Regions from separate parts of the Caenimonas aquaedulcis genome, predicted to be linked through region 1. Evidence: predicted binding sites of a transcription regulator. Region 1 holds the regulator's gene; the other holds the start of a gene.
The links. Region 1 encodes FNR, which switches genes on or off when oxygen is low (the NO sensors DNR and NnrR bind a similar motif). Its sites were predicted from a motif close to TTGATNNNNATCAA; they were not measured.

Region 1 (4,413 bases):
ACGACCGCCGGCTCATCGTGAAGGGGGCGCCCGAAGACGTGCTGCGTCACTGCGATCGTTACCAGCAGGGCGACGCATTCCCGGCCTGGACGCCGGCGGCGCGCAGGAAGTCGGCGGCCTGCCTGCATGCGCTGGAGTCGTCGGGATTCCGCGTGCTGGGCATCGCGTGGAAATGCGTGCCGCGCACGCTGGAAGACGCGGGGCTGGAGGACGAGAACGCGCTCGTGTTCGCCGGCTTTGCGGCGTTCCTCGACCCGCCCAAGGCCGACGCGGGCGCGGCCATCGCGGACCTGCAGGCGCGCGGCGTGGGCGTGAAGGTGGTGAGCGGCGACAGTGACCTCGTCACGCGACATGTGTGCGAAGCGCTGGGCATGCGCGTCGAGGGCGTGCTGCTGGGACACGAGATCGCCGCGATGGACGACCGCGCGCTCGCGCATCGCGCGCAGGCGTGCAACCTGTTCTGCCGCGTGGACCCGATCCAGAAGAACCGGGTGATCCGGGCGCTGCGCGCGCGCGGCCACGTCGTGGGCTACCTGGGCGACGGCATCAACGACGCGCCCGCGCTCCACAGCGCGGACGTGGGGATCTCGGTGGACTCCGCCTGCGACAGCGCGCGCGCGGCCGCCGATCTCGTGCTGCTGCGCCACGACCTGGGCGTGCTCGGCGCGGCGGTGGGCGAGGGCAGGCGGACCATCGCCAACACGCGCAAGTACATCCTGCTGGGCACCAGTTCCAACTTCGGCAACATGGCCAGCATGGCCGCCGCCGCGGTGTTCCTGCCGTTCCTCCCGATGCTGCCGGTGCAGATCCTGCTGAACAACCTGCTGTACGACGGCGTGTCCGCCGCGCTGCCGCTGGACCGCGTCGATGCGCAGGACGTCGCTGCGCCCGTGCGCTGGGACATCGCCCGCCTGCGGCGCTTCATGCTCGTGATCGGGCCGGTGAGTTCGCTGTTCGACATCGGCCTGTTCGTCGTGCTGCTGCACGTGCTGGATGCCGCCCCCGCGCAGTTCCAGTCGGCGTGGTTCCTCGAATCCCTCGCCACGCAGGTCCTGGCGGTCTTCGTGATCCGCACGCGCGGCCCGGCCATCGCGGGCCGGCCGCATCCCGCCGTGGCGGCCGCCGCCCTCGCCGTGCTCTCGTTCGCGGCGGTGCTGCCCTTCACGCCCCTGGGGGCGTGGTTCGGGCTGGTGGGCCTGCCGGCATCGTTCTACCTCGCCATCACGGGCATGACGGTGAGCTACCTCCTGCTGCTGGAACTCGTCAAGCGCCGCTTCTACCGGTCGCGCGCCGCTAGGAAAATTCCTAGGGCCGCCGGGCATTCGGGAAGCCGCATTCAGGGCCATTCCTAGCGTTCTTTCGTCCGCCGCCGATGTCGCGCGGCGGGGCGTTGGGCCAAAGTTGCGCCATGCCCGACAGCCAGCTTCCCATCCGCGTATTCCTCGCCGACGACTCCGCACTGATCCGCTCGCGCGTCGGCAACCTCCTCGAATCGAAAGGCGCGCTGATCGTGGGGGAGGGCGAGACGCCCCGCGGCTGCATCGCCTCGATCCTGGCGCTCCGGCCCGACGTCGTCGTGCTGGACGTGCAGCTCGAGGGCGGCACGGGCCTGGAGGTCTTGCAGGCGGTACGGCCCGCCGCGCCGGGTGTCGCTTTCGTCGTCTTCACCAACAACTCCGCGCAGGCCTATCGCACGCGCTACCTGAAAGCAGGCGCGGCGCGCTTCCTGGACAAGGGCAGCGACTCGGGCCAACTCGCCCAGGCCGTCGCCGTCGCCGCCCGCCAACCCGATTCAACGAACGCCAATCCGTAGGAGGATGATCATGAACGCAGCCACTCTCGAAGCCCCCGTCACGTTCACGCGGCAACTGCCGGTGCGCGACATCCGCGTCGCCGCGCCGCTCAAGACGCAATGCTCCGCCTGCCACCTGAAGGAGCTGTGCCTGCCCTGCGGCATGACGGGCGACGACGTGGTGCGCCTGGACGGCCTGCTCTTCGGGCGCCGCAAGGTGAAGCTGGGCCAGCCGCTCTACCATGAGGGCGACCGCTTCCAGTACATCTACGCCGTGCGCAGCGGCACCTTCAAGTCCAGCCTCACGCTGCAGGACGGGCGCGACCAGGTCACCGGCTTCCACATGGCCGGCGAGCTGATGGGGCTCGACGGCGTCGCGCAGGGACACCATGCGAGCGGCGCGACGGCCCTCGAGGACGCGGAGATCTGCGCCATCCCCTACGAGCACCTGAACGAGCTGTCGGCAGCCCACAGCAACATGCACCACCTGGTGAGCCGCCTCATGAGCCGCGAGATCGTGCGCGAGCACAGCCTGATGATGCTGCTCGGGAGCATGAACGCGGAGGAGCGCCTCGCGGCCTTCCTGCTGAACCTGTCGCAGCGCATGAAGGCCCGCGGCTACTCGGCCAGCGAGTTCCACCTGCGCATGTCCCGCGCCGAGATCGGCAGCTACCTCGGCATGAAGCTCGAGACGGTGAGCCGCACCTTCTCCGCGTTCCAGCAGCGCGGCCTGCTGGAAGTGGACAAGCGCCACATCCGCATCCTCGACCTCGCGGGCCTGTCGCGGGCCCTCGACATGCGCATCCACTGAACGCAACCAGAGGTCAACCCCATGCCCCATAGCTGCACACAGATCATCCGGGAGGAGCATTCGGCCGTGGCCGCCATGCTGCGTTCGCTGAAGATGATGATCGCCAACGGCCCCGGCGACCAGCCCGAGCGTTTCTTCGACGTGCTGCGCGCCATGCTGTTCTACATCGACGAATTTCCGGAGAAGCGGCACCACCCCAAGGAGTCGGACCTGCTCTTTCCCCGCATCGCCCGCGCGGTGCCGGCGCTCATGCCCGTGATCCGCAAGCTCGAGGCGGACCACATGCGCGGCGAGGGCAAGGTGCGGGAACTGCAGCACCTGCTGCTCGCCTGGGAGCTGGTCGGCGATTCGCGCCGCCCGATCTTCGAGGACGCCGCGGAAAAGTACGCCGCCTTCTACCTCGAGCACATGCGCGTGGAGGAGACGCAGCTGCTGCCCGGCGCCGAAGAGGCGCTCACGAGCAAGGAGTGGAAGGAGCTCGACCTGGCCTTCGAGCAGGACCGGGACCCGCTCGCCGGCGGCGTGCGCGACCCGGTCTACGACCGCCTCTTCACGCGCATCGTCATGGCGGCGCCCGCGCCGATCGGCGTCGGGCCCGAGCTGCATGCCTGAGCCGCGGGGCGGGCGGCCGGCCCGCGTTGCCGCCCTCGCCATGGCAGCAGCGCTCTTCGCGGCGCCGGCATCCGCCTCCGACGACCCGTGCGCCGTGCCCCGGCCCCCGGGCGCGACGCGCAGTTTCTCCGCGGCGGCCGCGCGCACCGCGCCGGCGGTGGTGAGCGTGCTCGTCATCCGGCCCCGGCGCGTCGATTCCGTCTTCGGCGGGCCCGACCGCACGCCGCCGTTTCCCGACGCGCCGCTCGAGCGGTCCTTCGCCTCGGGCTTCATCCTGTCGCCCGATGGGTTCGTCGCCACCAGCGCGCATGTGGTGTTCGATGCGCGGGAGACCTGGATCGCGATGGCCGACGGGCGCAGGCTGCAGGCGCGCGTCGCCGGCTTCGACCGCGATGCCGACGTCGCCCTGCTGAAGGTCGAGGCGTCGGGCCTGCCGGCCGCGCCGCTCGAGCCGCAGCGCCGCGTGTGCCCCGGCGAATGGGTCGCCGCGATGGGCGCGCCCTTCGGCTTCGAGCACACGGTGACCGCGGGTGTGGTGAGCGCCTACCCGCGCTTCCTGCCCGGCGGCAGCGTGCTGCCGCTCATCCAGACGGACGTGGCGATCAACCCCGGCAGCTCCGGCGGCCCGCTGTTCACGTCAGACGGCGCCGTCGTCGGGATGAACTCGCTGATCTATTCGGACAACGGCATCTTCGCCGGCGTGTCGTTCGCGTTGCCGGCCGACCAGGTCCTGCGCATCGTGTCGCGCATCCGCGCGGGCCGCTCGCGCCGCGCCGAGCTCGGCGTGGTGACGCAGCCCGTCACCGCGGACCTCGCGCGCGCGTTCGGGCTGGGCGAGACGGGCGGCGCGCTCGTCGTGAAAGTCGCGCCGGGCAGCGCCGCGGAAGCCGCCGGCCTTCGCAGCGGCGACGTGCTGGTCGCCACAGGCTCGCGGCGCACGGCCTCGCACGCGCAGATCGAGGAAGAATTCTCCGCGTTGAAGCCCGGCGAATCGCTGGCGCTGCGGCTGTGGCGTGGCGAGGCGATGTCCACCGTGCGCGTGCATGCGCAGGCTGCGCGCACGCAGGCCGATGCGTCGCCCACCGCGCGGACGGCCCCGGAGATCCGGCTCGGCCTGGGGCTTGCGCCGGCCGGCGCGACCGCGGGCCTGCCGGCGGGCGTCTACGTCGACGACGTCGTCGGCTCCAGCCTGCTCGCC
Region 2 (4,413 bases), 3.1 Mb from region 1:
GCGCGAAGCGCCACCCGTTGCTGCCGCAGGTGCCCACGCTCGCCGAGGCCAGGGCCGGCAATGTCGACGTGGACATGTGGTACGGCATCTTCGCGCCGCCCGGCACGTCGGCGGACCTCGTGGCGCAGCTCAACCGCGACATCAAGGAGATCCTGGCGACGCCCGAGATCCGCACGGCCTTCGAGACGCAGGGGATGGATCCCGCGTCCAGCACGCCGGAGGAATTCCGCAGGCTGGTCGCGCAGGACGCGCAGCGGTGGGAGCGCCTCATCAAGGCGCAGGGGATCACCGCGCAATGAAGGTAGCGATCATCGGCGGAGGCATCGGCGGGCTCGCCCTGGCCCTGTCGCTGCATCGCCAGGGCCAGGCTTGCGAGGTGTACGAAGCCGTGGCCGAAGTCCGCGAGATCGGCGTGGGGATCACCCTGCTGCCGCATGCGATGCGGGAGCTCGCGGCGCTCGGGCTGCAGCCGCAGCTCGAAGCGGCGGGTATCGAAAACCTGGAAAGCGTGTTCTTCAACCGCTTCGGCCAGTTCATCTTCCGCGAGGCGCGCGGACGCCATGCGGGCTACGACACGCCCGAGATCGGGCTGCATCGCGGCAAGCTTCACCGCGTGCTGTACGACGCGGTGCTCGAGCGCCTCGGCGCCGATCGCGTGCACCTCGATCACCGCTGTGTCGGCGTCGACCAGGACGAACGCGGCGCGACCGCCAGGTTCCAGGACGCATCGGGCCGCGCGCTCGCCCCTGTCTCCGCCGAGGTGGTCGTCGCCTGCGACGGCGTCAATTCGGCCGTGCGCCGCCAGTTCTATCCCGGGGAAGGCCTCGCGTTCGCGGGGATCAACACGTGGCGCGGCGTGACTGTGCACAAGCCCATCCTCAGCGGCAAGAGCTACCTGCGCATCGGCTCCATCGAGACGGGCAAGATGGTGATCTACCCGATCGCCGACAACGTCGACGGCCAGGGCGGCCAGCTCGTCAACTGGGTCGCGGAAATCCGCCGCGAGGGCGCGCCGAAGAACGACTGGAACAAGCCGGGCAACCTGGACGATTTCCTGGGGATCTTCCAGGACTGGCGCTTCGACTGGCTCGACGTGCCGGCCCTGATCCGCGGCGCCGCTTCCATCTTCGAGTACCCGATGGTCGACAAGGACCCCGTGTCCCGCTGGACCTTCGGCCGCGTGACGCTGCTGGGCGACGCGGCGCACCCGATGTACCCGCGCGGCTCCAATGGCTCGGCGCAGGCGATCATCGACGCGCGCACCCTGGCGGAACAGCTCGGGTCCGCGGCCGACGTGCCGGCCGCGCTGCTGGCCTATGAGAAGTTGCGGCTGCCGGTGACCTCGCGGATCGTGGAGACGAACCGCACCGTGCCGCCGGATTTCATCAATACGCGCGTGGACGAGCTCTCGGGCGGCCAGCCGTTCCGCCACATCGACGACCTCATCAGCCAGGAAGAGCTGCGGCGCATGTCCGACGAGTACAAGCACATCGCCGGGTTCGCGCTGAAGGCGAAGGCCTAGTTCAGGTAGCGGGGCTTGCGGCCGGTCGAGGTCGCGTCCTCGTCCTCCGCGGCGCCTTCTTCCAGGGCCACGGGCGTGCCGAAAGGCTCGCGCCACTGCGAGCGCCCCAGGGCCTGCTCCAGCAGGTGCATGAGGCCCTGCATGAGCTTGGGTTCCAGCTCCATCTGGAAGTTGCGGGGCTTGTCCGCGTTGGGCGGCTTCTCGTTGAACGTGAGCCGCAGGCGCCCGCTCGGCTGCGGCGAAGCGTCGACGTCCGTGACGAGCAGGGGCTCCTCGCCCAGCGGAAGGGTCACCCGTTCCTCCTGGTAGGGCGTGTCGAAATCGGCGTGCCGCAGGAACTCTTCCTTGCGGAAGTCGGTGAGCATCTTCTTGAGCCCGTCGTCCGCGGTGTCGAGCACGGTGCCCGCGGCTTCCAGCTTGAGCAGGTGCTTGGTCAGCAGCTTGGACAGCAGCGGCCAGAGGCCGAGCATCAACCGGCGCGTCAGCCACATGCGGATCTCCTCCGCGCTGGACGTGTTGATCCGCACGAGGATACGGTCCTGCTCGGCGACGTAGTTGACCGAGAGCTGGTGAATTTTCATTGGGATTGATTTTAGTCAGCCGCCGGCGGCACGCCCGGAAGCAGAGTGACCTTGAAATCGCCCGGGAAATGCCTAACCTGTGCGGAAACCGGAGTTACCCACCCATGCGGCTAGACAAGCTCACCACCCAATTCCAGCAGGCCCTCGGCGAAGCGCAGAGCCTCGCGCTCGCCAACGACCATCCCTATATCGAGCCCGAGCACCTGCTCGTCGCGATGCTGCGCCAGGACGACGGGCCCACGGCCCTCCTGCAGCGCGCGGGCGTGAACGTGCCCGGCCTGCTCGCCGGCGCCGAGGCGGCGATGCACAAGCGCGCCAAGGTCGAAGGCCACGAACAGGTCCAGGTCGGGCGCGACCTGTCCGCGCTGCTGCAGGCCACCGAGAAGGAGGCGCTCAAGCGCGGCGACCAGTACATCGCGAGCGAGCTCTACCTGCTCGCGCTCGCCGACAGCAAGCAGGACATCGGCCGGATCGCCCGGGAGAACGGGCTCACGCGCAAGACCTTCGAGGCGGCCGTGGATACCGTGCGCGGCGGCGAAAAGGTCAACAGCGCGGAGGCCGAAGGCCAGCGGGAAGCGCTCAAGAAATACTGCATGGACCTGACGGAGCGGGCGCGGCAGGGCAAGCTCGACCCCGTGATCGGCCGCGACGAGGAAATCCGCCGCGCGATCCAGGTGCTGCAGCGCCGCACGAAGAACAACCCTGTGCTCATCGGCGAGCCCGGCGTGGGCAAGACGGCCATCGTCGAGGGCCTCGCGCAGCGCATCATCGCGGGCGAGGTCCCCGAGACGCTGAAGAACAAGCGCGTGCTGTCGCTGGACATGGCGGCACTTCTCGCCGGCGCGAAGTACCGCGGCGAATTCGAGGAGCGCCTGAAGAACGTGCTCAACGAACTCGCGAAGGACGAGGGCCAGACCATCGTCTTCATCGACGAGCTGCACACCATGGTGGGCGCGGGCAAGGCCGAGGGCGCGATGGACGCGGGCAACATGCTCAAGCCGGCGCTCGCACGCGGCGAGCTTCATTGCGTCGGCGCGACCACGCTGGACGAATACCGCAAGTACATCGAGAAGGACGCCGCGCTCGAGCGGCGCTTCCAGAAGATCCTCGTCGGCGAGCCGACGGTGGAGGCCACCATCGCCATCCTGCGCGGCCTGCAGGAAAAGTACGAAGTCCACCACGGCGTCGAGATCACCGACCCCGCCATCGTCGCCGCGGCGGAGCTCTCGCATCGCTACATCACCGACCGCTTCCTGCCGGACAAGGCGATCGACCTGATCGACGAAGCCGCGGCCAAGGTGAAGATCGAGCTCGACTCCAAGCCCGAGGCGATCGACCGCCTCGACCGCCGCCTGATCCAGCTGCAGATCGAGCGCGAGGCCGTCAAGCGCGAGAAGGACGAAGCCTCCCAGAAGCGCCTGGGCCTGATCCAGGAAGAGATCACGAAGCTGCAGAAGGACATCGCGGACCTCGAGGAAATCTGGAAGACCGAGAAGGCGCAGGCGCACGGCTCCGCGCAAGTCAAGGAAGAGATCGACAAGCTGCGCCGCGAGATCGAGGAGTTCACCCGCAAGGGCGACTTCAACAAGGTCGCCGAGCTGCAGTACGGCCGGCTGCCCGGCCTCGAGAAGCAGCTCGCGGAAGCGCAGGCCAAGGAATCGGGCAAGGCGAAGAGCGCCAAGGACGGCGGCCGCCCGCAGCTGCTGCGCACCATGGTCGGCGCCGAGGAAATCGCGGAAGTCGTGGCCCGGTCCACCGGCATCCCGGTGTCCAAGCTGATGCAGGGCGAGCGCGAAAAACTGTTGCTGATGGAAGACCGCCTGCACCAGCGCGTGATCGGCCAGGACGAGGCGATCGCCGCCGTGTCCAACGCGATCCGCCGCTCGCGCTCGGGCCTGTCCGACCCGAACCGGCCCACCGGCTCGTTCCTGTTCCTGGGCCCCACGGGCGTGGGCAAGACCGAGCTGTGCAAGGCCCTCGCGACCTTCCTCTTCGACAGCGAGGAGCACCTCGTGCGCATCGACATGAGCGAGTTCATGGAGAAGCATTCCGTGGCCCGCCTGATCGGCGCGCCGCCCGGCTATGTCGGCTATGAAGAGGGCGGTCACCTCACGGAGGCGGTGCGGCGCAAGCCCTACAGCGTGATCCTGCTCGACGAGATCGAGAAGGCGCACCCCGACGTGTTCAACGTGCTGCTGCAGGTGCTCGACGATGGCCGCCTCACCGACGGCCAGGGCCGCACCGTGGACTTCAAGAACACCGTGATCGTGATGACGAGCAACATCGGCTCGCACAAGATCCAGGCGATGG

Region 2: the regulator FNR is predicted to act here: its motif matches at 2,109-2,122, upstream of clpB (ATP-dependent chaperone ClpB).

Annotation. Positions count from the first base shown of each region.
Region 1 covers NZ_JADWYS010000001.1:4,032,260-4,036,672, forward strand. The annotation lists gene mgtA (magnesium-translocating P-type ATPase) at 1-1,352, shown strand, start outside; gene I5803_RS19455 (response regulator) at 1,409-1,813, shown strand; gene fnr (fumarate/nitrate reduction transcriptional regulator Fnr) at 1,824-2,603, shown strand; gene I5803_RS19465 (hemerythrin domain-containing protein) at 2,625-3,215, shown strand; gene I5803_RS19470 (trypsin-like peptidase domain-containing protein) at 3,256-4,413, shown strand, end outside.
Region 2 covers NZ_JADWYS010000001.1:961,148-965,560, reverse strand. The annotation lists gene I5803_RS04565 (tripartite tricarboxylate transporter substrate binding protein) at 1-299, shown strand, start outside; gene I5803_RS04560 (flavin-dependent oxidoreductase) at 296-1,522, shown strand; gene I5803_RS04555 (hypothetical protein) at 1,519-2,103, opposite strand; gene clpB (ATP-dependent chaperone ClpB) at 2,208-4,413, shown strand, end outside.